Regions from separate parts of the Anaerobacillus sp. ABD4_527 genome, predicted to be linked through region 3. Evidence: a T-box and tRNA genes for the amino acid it is inferred to sense, from the RefSeq annotation. Region 3 holds a T-box; the other regions hold tRNA genes.

Region 1 (6,802 bases), on a different contig from region 3:
TTATTTTATTTTTCCTTATTTTAAAGAAATAAACCCTCTATACGCATTTAGTATATCGTATTTACTGAATATTGCTTATTATTCTGCTCAGTTGCAAAAGGTTGTTCATTACCATTCCTTCTTGATAAAATGAACAAGTGTAGAACTTGCAATCAGCATTGAGGTGATAATAGCATGAATCCTATCGTTGAGTTTTGTATGAGTAACCTATCAAGCGGTTCACATAAAGCGATGGAAATACTTGAAAAAGACCATGATCTAGATGTATTAGAATATTCTTGTCTAGGACATTGTACGTTATGTAGTCAGGAGATGTATTGTCTCGTTAACGGAGAGCGCGTTACTGCTACATCTTCAGATGAACTCGTACGTAACGTATATCAATTTATTGAAGAAAATCCTATGTTTTAATTTAAGTTTGGTCTGGGCATAGTATTGAGTGACACCTAAAAGGAGGATTGCTCAATGAAAAGTCGCAATGGCTACGATCCCAAAACAGGGGCTCAGGGTACTAAAAGCGGTGAGGATGCTCTCCAAATGAATAAAAAAAGAGGCCCGCAACAAGCGCGCCCTAAAAAGAAGTAATACGGCGCTGCTCAACTGAGCAGCGTTTACTTATGCGATTCTAAAACGATACAAAAACCAGAAGTCTTCTATCGGCGACTCACCACTCGCAATGATATGATGCTCCCCTTCGTCATCAACTGTTATCCAATTCTCTTCATCATCCTGATAGGCAGGATAAAAATTTCCTTTTTTAAATAATTTCCGTTCATTTTCAGTACCTGTTAAAGGATCTTCTTCAAATACGTCTCTTATACACTGAACGAGTTCCATCTCTATTCATTCCCTTCCAATCAAACAGAAACACCCCGCATGCCTCATTACGAGAGCCATTTTGGCGGAGTGTTTTTATCCCAATAAATCTTCCCAACTTCATGATGCTCACTGAAATTATCTTTTTCGTCGTGATAATGAAAGTTAAACCAGTATCCATCCTGAGGTGGATGGTCTCTTCTCACATGAAACCTCATCAAGTCATTCCCTGTTTTCTCGTTGTACACGTGCATGATACGTTCACCATAACCACCAGATGGATTATCAGTCAAACGAAGTGAACGAACGAAATCTACATCTAATTCTTCGACTTTAGATGTAATCACCTCGTTTACTTTCGGAACGATCAAATTTATGTAATCAGACCCAACACGGTTAGCAATCGTGTCGCCAAACTTTCTTATTCCTAATTCTTCAGTTTGTAGTGAAGCATAGGTAATGAATTCTTCTACTACCTCAGATGACGAAGATCGTTCTGCAATCTCAGGCCAACGTAGAGGCTCAATCTCAACTTCTTCAAATGATAATTGAGGAGGCTCGTCCGTTTCAACCACGTGTGAAACGTCTTTTTGGTAGTTAGCTTCAGTCTTTTGTCCAGGTTTAAGATCTTGTAAATACTCTGTTGGTATAACTGTACCAAGCGTAATAACAGCAATGAATGCTACAAAAAGCTTTCTTGACCATAACGGAAAGCGCAATCGTCTACACCTGACTTTCTCAAATAAAAGATTTCTTACATTGTCCCATGAAGACGATGAAAATGCCAGATAATTTTTTAACTATTCTGTTACATGTTTTGAGCGCTTCGTTAAAAGCGCTCATCCACTCAACAAGTAAACATTTCAATGCGATTAAGATCTATTCCTGTATATACCCATCTTCTTCCCGTCCATCGAAATCCAGATACAGATCTTCTGCCAACAAAAACAGGCCAGAACCAGAAGCGATTTCCACCTTTCATCCATATATACGTGTAGCGGTATAAACATCCTCTAATTGCAAACGGATCTACGGCTTGTGTTCCTGCCTGTGCTGACATAGGCATCTGTGGTGTTGTTGATGGCGGACTAGAAGGTGGCTGCATCACTGGCTGCTGTTGACGAGGAGCCTCATAGGTATGAATGTGGTATTCGATGTGTTCATGCTCTTCACTATACATCATTTCCATCCCTTCTCACTTGATATAGACACTGTATGCCCTTCTTAGGTGAGAGGTTCATTTGGACAACAAAAAAAGCACCTCTTTGAGTGTGCTGTCGCTTCATAATCAAATAAAATTATTATAAGAAATGGTGACCCGTACGGGATTCCGACGCGTTAGCTAGTCCTGCTGATTTCTCTTCTTCGAGAGAACTTCTGCAGGGGAACCCTTGGGTGAGAAGCCCGTAAGCTTCTTTGAAATGGTGACCCGTACGGGATTCGAACCCGTGTTACCGCCGTGAAAGGGCGGTGTCTTAACCGCTTGACCAACGGGCCACTAAATTGGAGCGGGTGATGGGAATCGAACCCACGACATCAGCTTGGAAGGCTGAGGTTTTACCACTAAACTACACCCGCAAATGGCGGAGGAAGAGGGATTCGAACCCCCGCGGGCCGTTAAGCCCCTGTCGGTTTTCAAGACCGATCCCTTCAGCCAGACTTGGGTATTCCTCCAATATGGTGGAGCCTAGCGGGATCGAACCGCTGACCTCCTGCGTGCAAGGCAGGCGCTCTCCCAGCTGAGCTAAGGCCCCAAGTATGTATGGCGCGCCCGAGAGGAGTCGAACCCCTAACCTTCTGATCCGTAGTCAGACGCTCTATCCAATTGAGCTACGGGCGCATATCTATATGATTCTAATGGTGCGGGTGAAGGGACTCGAACCCCCACGTCGTAAGACACTAGATCCTAAGTCTAGCGCGTCTGCCAATTCCGCCACACCCGCGTGTGTGGTGCCGGCCAGAGGACTTGAACCCCCAACCTACTGATTACAAGTCAGTTGCTCTACCAATTGAGCTAGACCGGCGAAGTATTTTTATAGAGAAAAAATGGTGGAGGATGACGGGCTCGAACCGCCGACCCTCTGCTTGTAAGGCAGATGCTCTCCCAGCTGAGCTAATCCTCCAAATAAACAGCGACCTCTATATTATATAACTACTTGTCCATTCACGTCAACACTTTTTTTCAAGAACATTGTGTCGAAAAACGTTGTTTATGAGGACAAGATTTATATTATCAATTATCTTACTAGATTGCAATAGTTTTTTTACATAAAAAAAGCAAGGGATATAATCCCCCTGCTTATACTGATGTTTGAACAAGAGTTTTATTTTTCTTTGGAGGCGCACTGCGTTCAGGATATTTCTTGGCTACCACTTCAACATCTACCTTACGATACTCTCGAATATTAGAGGCTTCCCTTAGTAGCTGATCTTCAACATAGTGACGCTTTCGTTTCAATAAAACCCCTCCTCATACTTAGTAACCCCTAGTTACCCTCTTTAGACCAATCATAAACCTGGTCTTTATTACCATATATAAGCTGGTAATGATAGGTAGGATATAATGTATTCCTCTAGAGCACGTATTATGAACGGTCGATTGAAAAATGAAACTTGTTTATTTTTTCACCAGTAGCTTTTTCAAGGAACGTCACTTCTCCTTCGTTAGAGACCATCACGATCGTTTGTGCTCTAGTACCATACTTTTCAGATGTAATATAGATAGGTGACAAAAGTCTTTCCCATTCTAGCGGGATACCTGTGTTTGGAAGATCTTTATCTGGTGCCGGTTCAGCATGATCAAGTAGTTTGAACAGCTGATCAGAGTCAATCTCTTCTGTTTGGTCAAGATAATCTGATAGTTCTCTCTTGATTCGATCCACTTTGGGCCAGCTTGTATTCAACAGGTGATTACTTACAGCATGAATGCCTGACTCAACTTTCCTAACCTCATCCTCACGATTTGAATAGTAAAAGAACTCATTTGCACTACCCACAAACAAGTTGAAACCATTGTAGTGATCTCTTTGTTCCTGCACACTCTTTAAATAATCGTATGGATGAATAGACTGCGTGAGAAATTTGACTGGTAGTTCCCCTCTTGACCGCTCCTTTCGTTCTTCATTAGGCTCTCGATAATTTGTCAATGCAGCAATGTTACCCTCTGTCGTAACACCAAGCCATGTACCTTTTGCTCTTAGGTCTCTTCCAGCTAAAAGGTTAGTATAATCAGCCCAATAATGAGCCCTTTCAGTGGGTCGTTCGTAGAATTCATCTCGATTAGCAATTAAAATGAATGGATATTTTGGATTAACATCGATTGCAACTGCGATTAAACACATACGATTTCCGCCTTCCGATAAGCAGAGGAGCACAGTGTTAACCACTGTGCTCCTTCAACCCTTTATTGTATCAACTTAACCAGCACAAGATGATGAACAGTAACGTTGTTGTGAGTCCAAGCACTCATCACAAACGATGTGTAGTTTATCACACTCTACATTTGCGCAGTTAATGTAAGTGTCTGCATGTGTGCCGCAATGATAGCATGTTCCAACTACCTTAGCATCATCCGTTTGATTTACATCAACAGCTAAGCGATCGTCAAACACAAAACACTTACCATCAAAATATTTCCCCTGTACATCTGGGTCTTTGCCATATGTTACGATTCCACCATGAAGCTGAGATACATCATTAAAACCTTTTTTCTTCAAATACCCGGAAAACTTTTCACAACGAATCCCGCCTGTACAATAAGTGAGGACTTTTTTGTCCTTTTGATCTGATAAGTTCTCTTCGATCCACTCAGGTAATTCACGAAACGCTTTTATATTCGGTCGAATTGCATTTCTGAAGTGACCGATATCATATTCATAGTCATTTCTTGCATCAATAACAATAACATCATCTTGTTCGAGTGCATTCATAAACTCTTTTGGCTCGAGATAATTTCCCGTAAGCTCATTTGGATCGATATCCTCATCAAGACGGAGTGATACGATCTCATTTCTAGCTCGTACGTGCATTTTTTTAAACGTGTGAGCTTCCGCTTCATCGACCTTAAACTCAATGTCAGAAAAACGTGGATCGTTTCTTAACTCTTGCATGTATTGCTCAGTGTATTCTTTTGGTCCTGAGACGGTACCATTTATGCCTTCTTTACCTACGAGTATTCTACCTTTTAAGTCTAGAGACTTACAGAATTTCAAATGCTTTCTAGCAAAATACTCGGGATCTTCAATTTCTACATACTTATAATATAACAGCACTTGATATGCTGAAGCTTCTGATTGCAAGTCAAAAACCACCTTCTGCGTATTCTAAAATCAGTATTAAATCTTACCTGATTTATGATGTGATGTAAAGATGATCCTCACGATGTAAAGTAATCATCCTTTAGTTTTTCCAACTCGATTAAAGAAGCCTCTGCCCATCTCCCACCTTCGTGTTTTAGTTCATTAACTTGTGTGTCTACCGCTTCCTTTAAGGATTCGAGGTAACCCGGGATTTCTTCATCATAGTGGTTGATCGCGGAAATAGGGACAAGCGCTTTTTCGTATTGTGATAGCGCCTTACGCTGGTGAAATAATGGCACGTCGAGCTGCTTCGGGTTGTGCAGGTCCCCTTGTGTTGGGTGCTTGATGACCGCAAGAACCTTTACGACTGCTTTGGGAGATTTCACATCGACGATCTCTCCAATATATCTCCCTGTTTTATAACCTGCTGTAACGATTTCACCTTGTTTAAATGACTTTTTATCTGCCATGATGTCTTCACTCCTTCACCAATGCTTTTACAACCTGATGATATCACAAAATCCTCCAGGGTCTGGAGGATTTCATCTTGTGAATACATGTTTTCCAATTGTCTTAATGACATGTCTGCTTCGAATCCAATCATCAGTGGCTGTTTTTGGATTATAGTAAAACAAAGCCCCTGAGCTTGGATCTTCACCTTTTAATGCTTCATATGCTGCAAGGTACGCCTTTTTTCCAGGTTTCTTGCTATATTGACCGTCAGATACTGCTGTATATGCTCCACTCTGGAAGATAACTTCTTTGATCGAATTAGGAAACTTTGATGAACGAACACGGTTTAGCGTTACAGCCGCAACTGCCACTTTCCCTTCGAACGATTCTCCTCTAGCTTCACCGTTGATCAATCGTGCTAGCATTTCAACTTCTTTTACAGAGTATTTTTTTACTGATAATTGGTCACCTTTTACTTCTTTTACATCATTCATATTATTAATAGGTAGGTTCATTCGTAATGCTACCTGGTGCTTTGTTTCTGGATCAGGTTTTGTCTCTTTAGGAGTATCTAATGCTCGAGTAGGCAGTTTCGTTTCTGCTTTAACCGAAGTAACTGCTTCAACCTGATGTGATTGATAAGAGATCAGATTTATGAAAAGAGTCATAATCATTAACAATGATACATGTTTTTTCACTTCGCCTCACCCTTCCTATCTCTCAAAATCGTCACAGTTAGAAAGGTTAGAGCATATTCATCATCATTTCAATAGGAAATCGAAGGCCTTATTTCCAGAAAACCTTACAACATGAAACTTATTCCACCTTATTTAAGCTCACTATTTGCTAATACTTGCAACGTTAATTCGTCACTAGGTGGATTATGGAGTCCCGCTCGTACGTCTCTATATAAACGTTCAATCTTGTTCTTTTTCATTAAACTTCTACCACCGATTATCCTCATAGAAAGGTCGACTACGTCGATCGCCGCATTTACTGCTTGATGTTTCGCAGCGAATAGCTGTGACTGCATCTTCATTCGCTCTTCAGGATACTTATCCCATTGATCGGCAACAGAATATAGAAAATGGCGTGCACTCAATAGATTTAACGAAATTTGTCCAATCTTATCTTGAATATGAGGCACTTCACTTAATGGTTTATCCAAACTGTTCGGCTGATACGTATTTACAAATTCGATCGCTTCCTGCTTAGCTGCTTCAGCAATCCCAAGG
Region 2 (6,802 bases), on a different contig from region 3:
ATTTGCAATCGTAGAAACGTATTGCGCCATTTGCATTGGCGTATACGTATCATACTGTCCGATCGACAAATCAAGTAAATTACCGAACACCCCAATTCCTCCATTAAGACCTGCACTTTCACCAGGGAGATCGATTCCAGTTGGAACACCTAATCCAAATTGAGAGAATGCTTCTCTCATTTGATTGTACGCTTCAGGATTATAGCTACTCCTCTTATTAGGTTCGTAGTCATACCCTGCCATCATCATTGCGATTTTAAACATATAGACGTTTGAAGACTTTTGTATTGCCACTAAATCCGATATTCTGCCCATCGCTCTAGAGGTATAAGAAGCTTTGGTTTGACCATTCGAAAATCGAAGCACCTCATCTACTAGCATATCGTTGGGATTAATGACATCATATTGATACCCAGCTAATACTGTAGCTCCCTTAATCGTAGAGCCCATCGCATATGAATCTCCGATCACACCAAAGGTTCTGCCCGTATACTTCCCATTATTATAAGCTTTACCTGCTATTGATAAAACTTCGCCAGTAGCAGGGTCCATCATCACAACATACCCTCTAGTCGCACCATATTTTCTGGCATCACGTAATTCTTCTTCTAAAATTTCCTCTACTTGTTGTTGTAGATCGATATCGATCGATAAAACAAGATCATTTCCCCGTTGTCCCTCTATTACTTCTGGCTCACCAATCGGCTCACCGGATTTATCCGTCACAAACTTTTGTTTTTCTTTTTGTCCTTTGAGAAATTCTTCATATTGCTTCTCAAGATAGCTAATACCTACTTGGTCATTCCTATCATAATCTCTAATTCTGTAGTAAGTAAGGCTTTCACGAGGAATGTGTCCTACATTTCCAAAGATTGTTTGAAGCGTCTCACCATATGGATATTCCCTTGTCGCGTCAGCTTGAATATCAACTCCAGGTAATTCACCGAGGTTTTCACTAATGCGTGCGATCTCATCTTCCGTTAACCCCATCTTAATCGTTTGAGAAGAAAGAGCGTACCCATTATCCATCGCTCTCTTTATGGCTGCTACTTCTAGTTCAGTCTCATCACCTTTTATTTCAGCTAAATCTTTATCATCGATACGCTCTATTTGGAGCTTGTAAGCCTCTGTTGAATCTAAATTCTCCCACTCTTGTTCTGAGAGCTTCTGTTTTGCTTCTTCTGGGCGAGTCACGATCCAATAATCCTTTAAATCCCGATCTGTAACTTCTTCAGAATCTTTCTCGATTAGTTCGGCGAGTTTTGTTGCAAGATCTAACCGTTCTGATTGATTCGTATTTTGTGTTCTTATGTACGTAAGAGCGAACTCGGGATTATTATCTACAAGAACTCTTCCGTAACGGTCATACATCTTTCCTCTAGGGGCACTTGATTCTGCCGTTACATTTTCAGTCTGCTCTGATACCCGTTCATATTCTTCACCGTCCACAATTTGAATGACACCAAGACGCAATACAAGAACTGAAAATAAAATAAAAACGGACAAGAATAATATATTTAACCTTATCGGCACGTGGTTCTTTTTCTTTCTATTAGGATTCACGTTATTCTTCCTTTCAACACACAATTAGGCACCTGTAGAGTACAGGTGCCCTATCCCATATTTATTTACTATACTTAGTGATACACCAATTGTAAAGGGTATAATGAGCTATTGAACTGGCTCTACCGACTTTTCACTAAAAGTCCTAACAATCTTGAGTTTTCTGTAGAAGAAGAAAATAATGGAATGACCAATTCCTAGGATCATCAATAGTGTAGGTACGATTTGAACATCGTTTGAAATCGAGATCGCTATTAGAAACACTGTGATTGATACAACCCTTCCAAAGTTTAAATACACTTCTCTTACTACAATGTACTCAATCCTCATTTCCGCAGCATTCCAAGCTTTTCCGATCACATCGTATGTTAGTGATACATATGGAACAAACAAAACGGGATAAGCGATAGAAATACAAATGCCGTAAAGCAACAAGCGCGAGAACGTTAATTCAAATAAAAGAATAACCACTGAGACATATAGCATAATTCCTGCATATAGAATTGCTTTTATACGAAAACGTGGTTTTATTAATCTTGTCGCAAGGTAATAAACCAGGAACGAAACAGCGGAATTCACCAAACCAAATGTTCCTATCGCAAGCTCACTGCCAGTCGTAATAAATACGAGAACAGCAATGACAAAAATAAATGTTCCCTCTCTTAACCCTTGGAAGAAGTGAGCATGAAGAACATTTAGCCAATCGCTGTTCGATTTACGTTCGTTGAAAACTCGCATGAATGAAAAGTTGCCTTTCGCCGATCGCCTCTTTAAGAAAAAACTCAAGATAACCGCCGCTGAGAAAAGCAGCAGTGAGACTCCAAATATAATTTTGTACCCCGTGTATGATTCAAGACTTGAAATGACTACTCCTGCGAAAATAGGACCGATCATTCCAGCAAAAGAAGTTAGAAGTCCTAGAAAACCATTAAAAAAATCTCTCGTATCAGGCTCAGTTATTTCAAATGTTAATACATTAAACGCAAGCCAATAAAACCCAAACCCAATTCCAAGCAGTGCTCCCAATAAGACGAGTAACTGGCCAGCATTTTGCCCTAGTAGTAAAACCGTAATATAAAATAGCGCCAAAAAGATTACGCCGATTCTCAATACAATCACTCGATCCATCTTTTTAGCCCATCGTCCAGCTAAAATAAATGTAAGCGGTTGACTGATGACAACTGAAAGGTTGTAAATCGCAATATCTGCAAATTCACCTGTTTGTTTCCATAAATAAACGTTTACAAACGTATTTGAAAGAGCAATGCTCAAAGCATACAATCCGCCGATCGTTAATAATAAGAGTAGATCTTTTGTAACAGCTATATCACCCATTACGTGTTTAAGTACTTTCATGGCAAACTCCCCTTTTTTCCTCCTCCCTTATTTTGTATTAATTCTGTCTCCTTATGCGAAAGATTAGAAATGGGTAAGATGTTTTTGAAAGGAGAGTTCGATGTATTATTTTATCTATACAGGGGACGTCATTTCTCATCAAATTAAGAATACTCTTTTATCACAACTGATTTCTTTTGCTAAAAAACTTGAGCAGCCACATACATATAATGAAGAAAAAAATTCATTAACGCTGCCTACATTCTTCATATCGATCAGGGAAAATCAAATTTTTTCCTATAGCAAGTACGATTTCAATGATGGTTGTGCGATTACAGACCTTGTTATTGATTATCTCTTAGAACATCTAGGAAGCGTCTATACAAAAATAGAACCATAAAAAAAAGCCCCGACAATTCTGTCGGGGTTTTGGCTATTATTTTGCAGCTTCGTAACGCTTAGCTACTTCATCCCAGTTAACAACATTCCAGAATGCACTGATGTAATCTGGGCGCTTGTTTTGATACTTAAGATAATAAGCATGCTCCCAAACGTCAAGACCAAGAATTGGAGTAATGCCTTCCATTACCGGAGTGTCTTGGTTAGGAGTACTAGTAATTTCTAGTTCTCCACCTTTAACGATAAGCCATGCCCAGCCAGAACCAAAGCGTCCTGCAGCAGCACTAGCGAACTCGTCTTTGAAGCTCTCAAAGCTTCCGAATTTCTTTTTGATTGCTTCGCTCAAGTCACCTGATGGTTCGCCGCCACCGTTTGGACTAAGTACTTGCCAGAAAAGTGTGTGGTTAGCATGTCCGCCACCATTGTTTCTTACTGCAGTACGAATTCCTTCAGGTACAGCATCCAGGTTGCCAAGAAGATCTTCAAGGCTTTTGTCAGCTAAGTTTTCATGACCCTCAAGTGCACCGTTTAGCTTTGTAACATAAGCATTGTGGTGTTTGCCGTGGTGGATCTTCATTGTTTCTTCGTCGATATGTGGCTCTAGAGCGTTAAAATCGTAAGGTAGTTGTGGTAGTTCAAATTTAGCCATTGTAAATCTCCTCCTTTAAAAGTATGTAACCCTTGTGACTATTGCGTCACAAGTCGTGATCACAATGTATCACATTTTTACAGTAGCAGATTTATCCTCTGTTTTCAAATGTTTAACATCGTGATGTTGTCACCACTTTTATAATTCCACACATATAGAATCGTAAACATAAAAAAACCACCTACAAGGTGGTGAATCGATGTTAATATGGTGGCTCCGGACGGAATCGAACCGCCGACACGTGGATTTTCAGTCCACTGCTCTACCGACTGAGCTACAGAGCCATGTTTTTTTCTTATGTACTATTATGTTTGAAAGAGTGAACTCAAATTGTGAGTTTAGGTTGCCCCTAAAGGGACTACGATTAAAAATTAACGAAGAAGATTATTCGACGTAGTTAATTTTTTTAAATTGGTTGCGGGAGCAGGATTTGAACCTGCGACCTTCGGATTATGAGCCCGACGAGCTACCGAACTGCTCCATCCCGCGACGATATGAATGAATGAATTTCGTACTTGCTTCTATATGCTGTGCACTGTTTCTTCCTCTGCAAGGATTGCTACGATGCGTATCCGTCGAAACAACTCGCTGTGTTTCTATGAAGTTTCGCTCGTTGCTCCATCCCGCGACGATATGAAAATTTAAATTTTGTTCTTGCTACTTCCATACTTAGAAGAAAGATGGCGGAGGAAGAGGGATTCGAACCCCCGCGGGCCGTTAAGCCCCTGTCGGTTTTCAAGACCGATCCCTTCAGCCAGACTTGGGTATTCCTCCGCGTATGGTGGACCCTGCAGGACTCGAACCTGCGACCGGACGGTTATGAGCCGTCAGCTCTAACCAGCTGAGCTAAGGGTCCAATTTAAATGGGGCGACTGATGGGAATCGAACCCACGAATGCCGGAACCACAATCCGGTGCGTTAACCACTTCGCCACAATCGCCATTGTGTTAAGTTAATATGGTAGCGGCGGAGGGGATCGAACCCCCGACCTCACGGGTATGAACCGTACGCTCTAGCCAGCTGAGCTACACCGCCATATGGCTCCACAGGTAGGATTCGAACCTACGACCGATCGGTTAACAGCCGATAGCTCTACCACTGAGCTACTGTGGAATATCTCTTAACGACAAGAATAACTATACCATAGAGATTAAAAAGAAGTCAATAACTTTTGTAATATAATTTTCATTGCTGAAAAATCAGCGATGAAATTACTATAGCATGGTTTTGTCCCTTCATCAAGATTACTATAGAACATATACAAGAAAGATAACAATCATTATTGCTTGGATAGCACCTTTCATTAACGCTCCCCCAAGAAAACCAAGTAAAGATCCGACTCCTACGTTAATAGACTCTCTTAATGGTTTTCGATGAAAGATTAACTCTGCTGCAACTGCTCCAATGAAAGGACCAAGAATAATTCCAAGAAACGGTATAACGAATGGTCCAACCAATAAGCCAATTGTACTTCCCCATATGGCGGCTTTTGATCCCCCATATTTTTTGACCCCAAATAAGTTGCTAGCATAATCAGCAAGAAATAGTAACGCGGTAAATAGAATTTGAATAATCCAGAAAGAAACTGTCATTGAACTAAATTCGAAAAATACACCGTACACAATATATCCTATGTAAATAAAAAGAACCGATGGAATAATTGGATAGATTAGTCCTACAAACGCCACTACAAACGATGCTATTACGAGTACCCAGAATAAGATATCCATGGTGCCCCCCCTTTTTCTTCTATTATATAGAATAAAAAAAGTCAGGGCTAGATTAGCCCCGACTTTTTATCACTCTTCTCCGATAACTGCTTCAGCAATATTAACAGCGTGATCACCAATACGTTCTAGGTTACTGATCATATCTACAAAGACGATCCCTGCACTTCCTGTACATTCGCCTTCGTTCAACCTCAAGATATGCTGCTTACGAAGAGATCTTTCCATTTTATCAATTTTATCTTCTAATTTCACGACATCACGAGCCTTCTCAACATCCCAATTATCCAATGCATCAAATGCTTGGTGAAGAGTCGTTAGCGTAAGCTCAAACATCTGATCAAGATCTTTCATAGCTACATCCGTCATCTTCACTTTGTTACTGATCTGATAATCAACCAGCTCGACGATATTTTCCATATGATCTCCAACTCGCTCAATATCACGAACCGAGTCCATCAACATACCATGTCGAGTTGATTCCTCAGCTGAAAGAGAGGTTGCAGATAACTGAATTAAATAATCTGTGATCTTTGTGTCTAAGTTATTGATCGCATCTTCATATTGAGCAGTTTTCTCTGCACTCTTTTGCTCTTTTGAAGTGACATACTTCGAAGCTTCTTTTACACCTTTATAAGCAAATTCGCTCATACGAATAACTTCTTCTTTTGCTTGTCCAAGCGCGACAGATGGAGAACGTTCGATAAATACCGGATCAAGGTGCTTTGGCTTATACTCGATCGCAGTATCATCACCAGGAATAATTTTTGTTACTAATACAGCAAGTAATGCAATGAATGGGAACTGAATAATTGTATTAGAAACATTAAAAATACCGTGTGCAAATGCAATAGTCATTTCTGCATTTAAATTAAGTGCATTTTGGATATATGCAATGAAAGGTGTGTACAGTGATAATATAATCAAGAACACTGTAGTACCAATTAAGTTAAATATAACGTGTGTAAGTGCTGCTCTTCTTGCTGCAACTGAGGCACCAATCGATGCTAAAACAGCAGTTACTGTCGTTCCTATGTTATCTCCGAATAGAACTGGCATAGCAGCTTGTAGGGACATTGCATCCTGAGAGAATAAACTTTGCAGAACGCCAATCGTAGCACTTGAACTC
Region 3 (6,802 bases):
GACGCGCGTTATCGCTGGTGTCGGTGTGCCACAAGTCACTGCGGTTTATGAATGTGCAACAGAAGCAAGGAAACACGGTGTAAGCATTATTGCTGACGGTGGTATCAAGTTCTCAGGTGACATCGTAAAAGCGATCGCAGCTGGTGGCCATGCTGTTATGCTCGGTAGCCTTCTAGCAGGCGTAGATGAAAGCCCTGGTGAACGTGAAATTTACCAAGGTCGTCAGTTCAAAGTGTATAGAGGCATGGGCTCGATCGGGGCGATGGAAAAAGGCAGTAAGGACCGTTATTTCCAGGAAAATATGTCTAAGCTCGTTCCTGAAGGCATCGAAGGCCGTGTTCCATACAAAGGGCCGCTAGGTGATACGATTCATCAGCTCTTAGGTGGTATCCGTTCTGGTATGGGCTACTGTGGCACGAGAACGCTAGAAGCGTTACGAGAAGAAAGTCAATTTGTCAGAATTACCGGAGCTGGGCTTCGTGAGAGTCATCCTCATGACGTTCAAGTGACGAAAGAAGCGCCAAATTATTCCGTTTGATAGTACTTTTGAAGGAAGTTTTATCAGGTCTGTGACAAATTAAACTAAATACGTTAGAAAAGTAGATAGGGGACTTTCCTCTATCTATTTTTTTAATTTTAGTTGTGATAAAATAGCGGTTATGTGAGACTCAGTTGGAGGTGTAAGGGTTGAAAAACCTTGGTTTTAAAGCCATGATTTTGACCATGGCATTTGTTTTACTTTTAGCAGGAACTTTCGGTACTAGCCATGCAGAAGCTGCAGAGGCACCCGATATCAACGCAAAAGCAGCGATTTTAGTAGATGCTGAATCTGGTAAGATTCTTTATCAAAAAGATCCAGACTTAACGCTCGCGCCTGCAAGTATGACAAAGATGATGACAGAATACTTAATACTTGAACAAATTCATGAAAAGAAGATCAATTGGGACGATCAAGTAAGCATTAGTGAGAATATACATATTCTTTCTCAAAATAGAAGTCTTTCCAATGTACCCCTTCGTTCAGATGCTCAATACTCCGTCAAAGAGCTTTATGAAGCAATGGCGATCTATTCAGCAAATGCTGCTACGATGGCTCTAGCAGAGCACGTTGCGGGGACTGAGACGAAGTTTGTCGAGATGATGAATGCTAAGGCGAAAGAAATGGGTTTGAAGGAATACCGTTTCGTTAACAGCTCTGGTTTAAATAACAAAGACCTTCGTGGAAATCACCCAGCAGGTGAACCAAACGAAGAAAATATGATGTCTGCTCGATCGACTGCACTTCTTGCCTACCACTTGATTAAGGACTATCCTGAAGTGCTTGATACGGCAAGCATCCCAGTGAAGAATTTCCGTGACGGCACGGATGACAAAATCGTCATGAAGAACTGGAACTGGCTTCTTCCTTCACTTGTTTATTCGAACAAGTATCCTGTAAAAGGAATTGATGGTTTGAAAACAGGATCGACTGACCTTGCAGGATATGCGTTTACAGGTACTGCAAAGCAAGGTGACATGCGCCTGATTTCAGTTGTGATGAAGACAGATTCTTATGAAGCACGTTTTGAAGAAACATCAAAACTACTTAACTATGGATTCGATAATTTTGAAGCAAAAACAATCATTACTAAAGGTGATCAAGTAGAGAAAGATTCTACGATTCCTGTAGTAAAAGGGAAAGAAAAGCAAGTAGAAGTAGCTGCTGGTGCATCGTTTAATGCGATCGTTCAGAACGGCACGGAAGAAGCTTATAAAGCGAGCTACAAGCTGAACGATAAATTACTCACTGAAGATGGTGAATTAACAGCACCGTTAAAAGAAGGTGAGGAAGTAGGCCAGGTTATGCTAAAAGCTACTGGTGAAGAGTTCGGATACATTACAGGCGAACAAAGTTCTTCTGTACCACTTGTAACGACAGATTCAGTTGAGAAAGCTGGTTGGTTCACGCTTACGATGAGAGCGATCGGAGGCTTTTTCTCAAGTATCTGGAGTAGTGCAGCTGGAGCTGTAAAAGGACTTTTCAGCTAATATTTTTCAGGAAATAAGGTGAGAATACTCTTCAAATGCAAATTTGGAGAGTATTTTTAAAATCTTTTATGAAATCAAAGCGAAGACGATAGGACAAGTCTTCAAAAAATGTTACAATAGATACGTTTAATGTAGGTTTTAAAAAAATATCACTTATCTATTATAAATATGGGAGGAATATAGATGAATCAACAAACAGGTACAGATCGCGTAAAACGTGGTATGGCTGAAATGCAAAAAGGCGGCGTCATCATGGACGTTGTGAACGCAGAGCAAGCAAAGATTGCAGAAGAAGCTGGTGCAGTCGCTGTAATGGCACTTGAGCGCGTTCCATCCGATATTCGTGCAGCTGGCGGGGTAGCTCGTATGGCTGATCCTACTATCGTAGAAGAGGTAGTAAACGCAGTATCGATCCCAGTAATGGCAAAATGCCGTATTGGTCATATCGTTGAAGCTCGTGTTCTTGAATCAATGGGTGTTGACTACATCGATGAGAGTGAAGTACTAACTCCAGTTGATGAAGAATATCACCTTGATAAGCGTAAGTACACTGTTCCTTTCGTTTGTGGTGCTCGTAACCTAGGTGAAGCACTGCGCCGAGTAGGTGAAGGTGCTGCGATGCTTCGTACGAAAGGTGAACCTGGAACAGGTAACGTTGTTGAAGCTGTGCGTCATCAGCGTCTTATTCAATCCCAAATCCGTAAAATTTCAAGCATGTCTGAAGATGAGCTAATGACTGAAGCGAAAAACCTTCAAGCGCCATTTGAGCTTCTTCTTCAAATTAAAGAGCTTGGACGTCTTCCAGTCGTAAACTTTGCTGCTGGCGGTATCGCTACTCCTGCAGATGCAGCGCTAATGATGGAACTTGGTTCTGACGGCGTATTCGTTGGTTCTGGTATCTTTAAATCTGATAACCCAGAGAAGTTTGCAAAAGCGATCGTGGAAGCAACAACTCATTATCAAGATTATGAGTTGATCGCTAAGATTTCTAAAAACCTTGGTATCGCGATGCCAGGAATTGAGATTTCTTCACTACAGCCTACTGAACGCATGCAGGAACGCGGCTGGTAATTCATTCAATCACCCCCATCTGAGCAATCCAGGTGGGGGTCTTACTTAGATATAGATTAAAGGAGTCGAAAGCAGTATGGTGAAAGTTGGAGTCCTCGGACTGCAAGGTGCAATTCGAGAACACGTGAAAGCATTACAAACAAAAGAAGCGGAAATCGTTGTTGTAAAACGCATCGAGCAGCTTGATGACCTCGATGGTCTTGTGCTGCCTGGAGGCGAAAGTACAACGATGCGCCGCCTGATCAATCAATATGGATTTCTTGAGCCTTTAAAAGCTTTTGCTGCTGAGAAGCCGATCTTTGGTACATGTGCTGGCCTCATCCTGCTTGCAGAGCGTATTGAGGGGATGGACGAATCTCATATTGGCGTCATGAATGTAAAAGCAAAGCGTAACGCGTTTGGACGTCAAAGAGAAAGCTTTGAAGCACCGTTATCTGTTACAGGACTTGAAGAGCCTTTCATTGGTGTCTTCATTCGTGCGCCTTATATCGAAGAAGTTGGAGAAGGTGTCGAAGTTCTAGCGACGTTTAACGACAAAGTGGTTGCAGCACGTGACGGACGCTTCCTTGCATGTGCGTACCATCCAGAATTGACGGATGACGATCGCATGCATCAGCTCTTTATCGACATGGTCCTTGAATTCAAAAAAGAAGGGCTTGCAACCGAGTAAATTTTCGTGTAAATTATTACGTACTAGGAAGCGGGGTATAAAAACTCTGCTTGTGATACAAGATATACGAAAACGTTGACGGGAAATAGTAATAGATGTTCAATGCTAAGAGAGTCGATGGCTGGTGAGAATCGACCGTTGAACCCTGTGAATCCATCCCTGAGTAGAAAGCTGAACGTTAGTAAGCTTTCTCGGAGCAGACCGTTATTCTGTTAAGAGGCAGGCAATTGTCTGCAATCAGGGTGGCAACGCGGGTAGCTCTCGTCCCTTTCCAAGGGGACGGGGGCTTTTTTGTATTCCTAAGGCGCTTATCGTAAAAAAGGAGGAAAAAGCATGATTGATTTAAAGGTTCTACGTAAGAATTTTGATGAAGTAAAAGAAAAGTTATCAAAGCGTGGGGAAGATCTTGTTGGTCTTGACCGTTTTGAAGAGCTTGATCAGCGAAGAAGAGATCTCATCGCGAAGACTGAAGAACTTAAAGGAAAGCGTAATGAGGTTTCAAAGAAAATCGCAGAATACAAGCGTGAAAAGCAAGATGCTGATCATTTGATCAAAGAAATGCGTGAAGTTGGGGACGAAGTGAAGACGCTTGATGAAGAGCTTCGCGGTGTAGAAGGGGAGTTAGAGGAAATCCTCCTACATATTCCTAATATTCCTCACGAGAGCGTACCTGTAGGTGAAACAGAGGATGACAATGTTGAGGTGCGTACATGGGGAGAAAGAAAAGACTTTTCTTTTGAAGCAAAGCCTCACTGGGATATTGCGACTGATTTAAACATCATTAACTTTGAACGCGCATCTAAGGTTACAGGAAGCCGTTTTGCTTTTTATAAAGGAGCTGGAGCACGTCTAGAGCGCTCTCTTATTAACTTCATGATGGATCTTCATGAGTCTGAGCATGGATACGAAGAGATTCTACCTCCATATCTCGTTAATCGCGAAAGCATGACAGGAACTGGTCAGCTACCTAAGTTTGAAGAAGATGCTTTCAAAATTCGTGAAGAAGATTACTTCTTAATTCCAACGGCAGAAGTACCTGTTACGAACTTCCACCGAGATGAAATTCTTGATAGCGCTGATCTTCCGCTTGCATACACTGCATTTAGTGCTTGCTTCCGTTCTGAAGCAGGATCTGCAGGTCGTGATACGCGAGGATTGATTCGTCAGCACCAGTTTAACAAAGTTGAGCTTGTTCGCTTTGTAAAGCCCGAAGAATCTTATGATGAGCTTGAGAAGCTTACTGGACACGCTGAGAAGGTCCTTCAGTTACTAGAGTTGCCTTACCGTGTGATGAGCATGTGTACAGCAGACCTCGGCTTCACAGCGGCAAAGAAATACGATATCGAAGTATGGATTCCAAGCTATGGAACTTACCGAGAAATCTCTTCTTGCAGTAACTTTGAAGACTTCCAGGCGCGCCGTGCAGGGATCAGGTTCCGTAGAGAAAAGAACGGTAAACCTGAATTTGTTCACACGTTGAATGGCTCTGGTCTAGCGATTGGAAGAACGGTTGCTGCAATTCTAGAAAATTACCAGCAAGAAGACGGTACGGTCATTGTTCCTGAAGTGCTACGTCCATATATGGGTGGCCGTGAAGTTTTAAAATAAAGGAAAAGAGGGGGAGAAATCCCCCTTATATATAAAAAAATAAAAAATCTCATTCAAAGTGTTGACTTCATACCGAACGGGTGATAAGATATTATTCGTGTCACCGAGTTATTAAGCAACACACACGGAGGAATACCCAAGTCTGGCTGAAGGGATCGGTCTTGAAAACCGACAGGGGCTTAACGGCCCGCGGGGGTTCGAATCCCTCTTCCTCCGCCATTAACTAATTGAACTACCAACGCGCATATAATTTGGAGATTATATGACCGCTGTCTCTTGCAGATAGCGGTTTTTTTATGTTCTATTTTATGTATATGAAAAGGAGCTATCCGCCGGATAGCTCCTTCGTTATTATCTGCTCAATAAAGGAATTTGGTTAAATTTCTGTTCGATCCGCTTTAGAATCAGTTCTACTGAAGACGGGTCGTTCACAAGGTCATATTCGTTGATGTTCAGTCTAAGGATCGGGCATGCGTTGAAGCTATCGATCCAATTGTTGTAGCGTTCATACATCTCTTCCCAGTATGCAGTTGGCGTTTGCTGTTCCATCGGACGTCCGCGTTCCTTGATACGATCGACAACATCCTCGAAAGATCCTTCAAGATAGATCATTAAGTCAGGATGTGGGAAGAATGGCGTCATGACCATGGATTCAAAAAGGTTCGTATACGTTTCGTAATCGACGCTCGACATCGTTCCTTTTTCATAGTGCATTTTTGCAAAGATGCCCGTATCTTCATAGATCGAACGGTCCTGTACAAAACCTCCACCGTACTCAAACATTCTCTTCTGTTCTTTGAACCGTTCAGCTAAAAAGTAAACCTGTAGATGGAAACTCCAGCGGGAAAAGTCATTATAGAACTTCTCGAGGTACGGGTTATTATCAACTTTTTCGAGTGATGTTCTAAATTGCAAAGCATTTGCAAGTGAACTAGTAATTGTAGATTTACCAACTCCAACAGTACCCGCAATCGTAATGACGGCGTCCTGTGGTATGTTGTATTTTTCTCTTAGATTCATACAGGGTCTCCTTCTTTCAAGGTTAATTCGAGGGATTCAAAAATGGTCTGCAAATCTTGTTCATTTGCAACGAAGTCCATCTCATCGCCATTGAACCGGAGAACAGGTATATCAGGGTGATGTGCTTCGAACTCCTGCATAAACCGTTCATAGTCAGACGATAATCGCTTTAGGTAAGAGGGGTCAATATCTTTCTCAATTTGACGACCTCTCTGTGAAATACGATTTAATAACGTTTCGAGGCTAGCATTCAAATAGATGATCACATTCGGTTCAGGCATGCCCTCGGTTAAAATATCGTAGATCTTCATATATTTAGAAAAGTGCTTGTCACTGAGTGTCTGTTGGGCAAAAATTTTATTTTTAAAAATGTGGTAATCAGAGATGACTGGGCGTTGTTTGGAT

Evidence for each region. The T-box of region 3 lies ahead of serS (serine--tRNA ligase). A T-box ahead of a tRNA ligase gene usually reads a tRNA of that ligase, here a tRNA-Ser.
Region 1: it encodes a tRNA-Ser, which carries the amino acid that the T-box ahead of serS (serine--tRNA ligase) is inferred to sense. The anticodon was not compared.
Region 2: it encodes a tRNA-Ser, which carries the amino acid that the T-box ahead of serS (serine--tRNA ligase) is inferred to sense. The anticodon was not compared.

Annotation. Positions count from the first base shown of each region.
Region 1 covers NZ_JBSWXZ010000001.1:480,869-487,670, reverse strand. Annotated here, with positions in the region: gene ACXAHI_RS02595 (YuzB family protein) at 175-411, shown strand; gene ACXAHI_RS02590 (hypothetical protein) at 616-837, opposite strand; gene ACXAHI_RS02585 (YpjP family protein) at 885-1,535, opposite strand; gene ACXAHI_RS02580 (transporter) at 1,664-1,999, opposite strand; tRNA gene ACXAHI_RS02575 (tRNA-Glu) at 2,239-2,313, opposite strand; tRNA gene ACXAHI_RS02570 (tRNA-Gly) at 2,321-2,394, opposite strand; tRNA gene ACXAHI_RS02565 (tRNA-Ser) at 2,398-2,490, opposite strand; tRNA gene ACXAHI_RS02560 (tRNA-Ala) at 2,495-2,570, opposite strand; tRNA gene ACXAHI_RS02555 (tRNA-Arg) at 2,580-2,656, opposite strand; tRNA gene ACXAHI_RS02550 (tRNA-Leu) at 2,675-2,759, opposite strand; tRNA gene ACXAHI_RS02545 (tRNA-Thr) at 2,765-2,840, opposite strand; tRNA gene ACXAHI_RS02540 (tRNA-Val) at 2,864-2,939, opposite strand; gene ACXAHI_RS02535 (hypothetical protein) at 3,116-3,274, opposite strand; gene ACXAHI_RS02530 (NRDE family protein) at 3,402-4,157, opposite strand; gene trhO (oxygen-dependent tRNA uridine(34) hydroxylase TrhO) at 4,233-5,114, opposite strand; gene kapB (kinase-associated lipoprotein KapB) at 5,192-5,584, opposite strand; gene ACXAHI_RS02515 (cell wall hydrolase) at 5,657-6,265, opposite strand; gene ACXAHI_RS02510 (acyl-CoA dehydrogenase family protein) at 6,394-6,802, opposite strand, start outside.
Region 2 covers NZ_JBSWXZ010000001.1:1,076,944-1,083,745, forward strand. Annotated here, with positions in the region: gene ACXAHI_RS05690 (peptidoglycan D,D-transpeptidase FtsI family protein) at 1-1,563, opposite strand, end outside; gene ACXAHI_RS05695 (MFS transporter) at 1,672-2,919, opposite strand; gene ACXAHI_RS05700 (hypothetical protein) at 3,020-3,298, shown strand; gene ACXAHI_RS05705 (superoxide dismutase) at 3,335-3,946, opposite strand; tRNA gene ACXAHI_RS05710 (tRNA-Phe) at 4,155-4,230, opposite strand; tRNA gene ACXAHI_RS05715 (tRNA-Met) at 4,359-4,435, opposite strand; tRNA gene ACXAHI_RS05720 (tRNA-Ser) at 4,628-4,720, opposite strand; tRNA gene ACXAHI_RS05725 (tRNA-Ile) at 4,726-4,802, opposite strand; tRNA gene ACXAHI_RS05730 (tRNA-His) at 4,811-4,886, opposite strand; tRNA gene ACXAHI_RS05735 (tRNA-Met) at 4,905-4,981, opposite strand; tRNA gene ACXAHI_RS05740 (tRNA-Asn) at 4,985-5,059, opposite strand; gene ACXAHI_RS05745 (DUF456 domain-containing protein) at 5,194-5,676, opposite strand; gene ACXAHI_RS05750 (Na/Pi cotransporter family protein) at 5,746-6,802, opposite strand, start outside.
Region 3 covers NZ_JBSWXZ010000011.1:20,728-27,529, reverse strand. Annotated here, with positions in the region: gene guaB (IMP dehydrogenase) at 1-538, shown strand, start outside; gene ACXAHI_RS20910 (serine hydrolase) at 712-2,028, shown strand; gene pdxS (pyridoxal 5'-phosphate synthase lyase subunit PdxS) at 2,212-3,099, shown strand; gene pdxT (pyridoxal 5'-phosphate synthase glutaminase subunit PdxT) at 3,176-3,769, shown strand; T-box leader at 3,836-4,041, shown strand; gene serS (serine--tRNA ligase) at 4,103-5,377, shown strand; tRNA gene ACXAHI_RS20890 (tRNA-Ser) at 5,504-5,596, shown strand; gene ACXAHI_RS20885 (deoxynucleoside kinase) at 5,729-6,397, opposite strand; gene ACXAHI_RS20880 (deoxynucleoside kinase) at 6,394-6,802, opposite strand, start outside.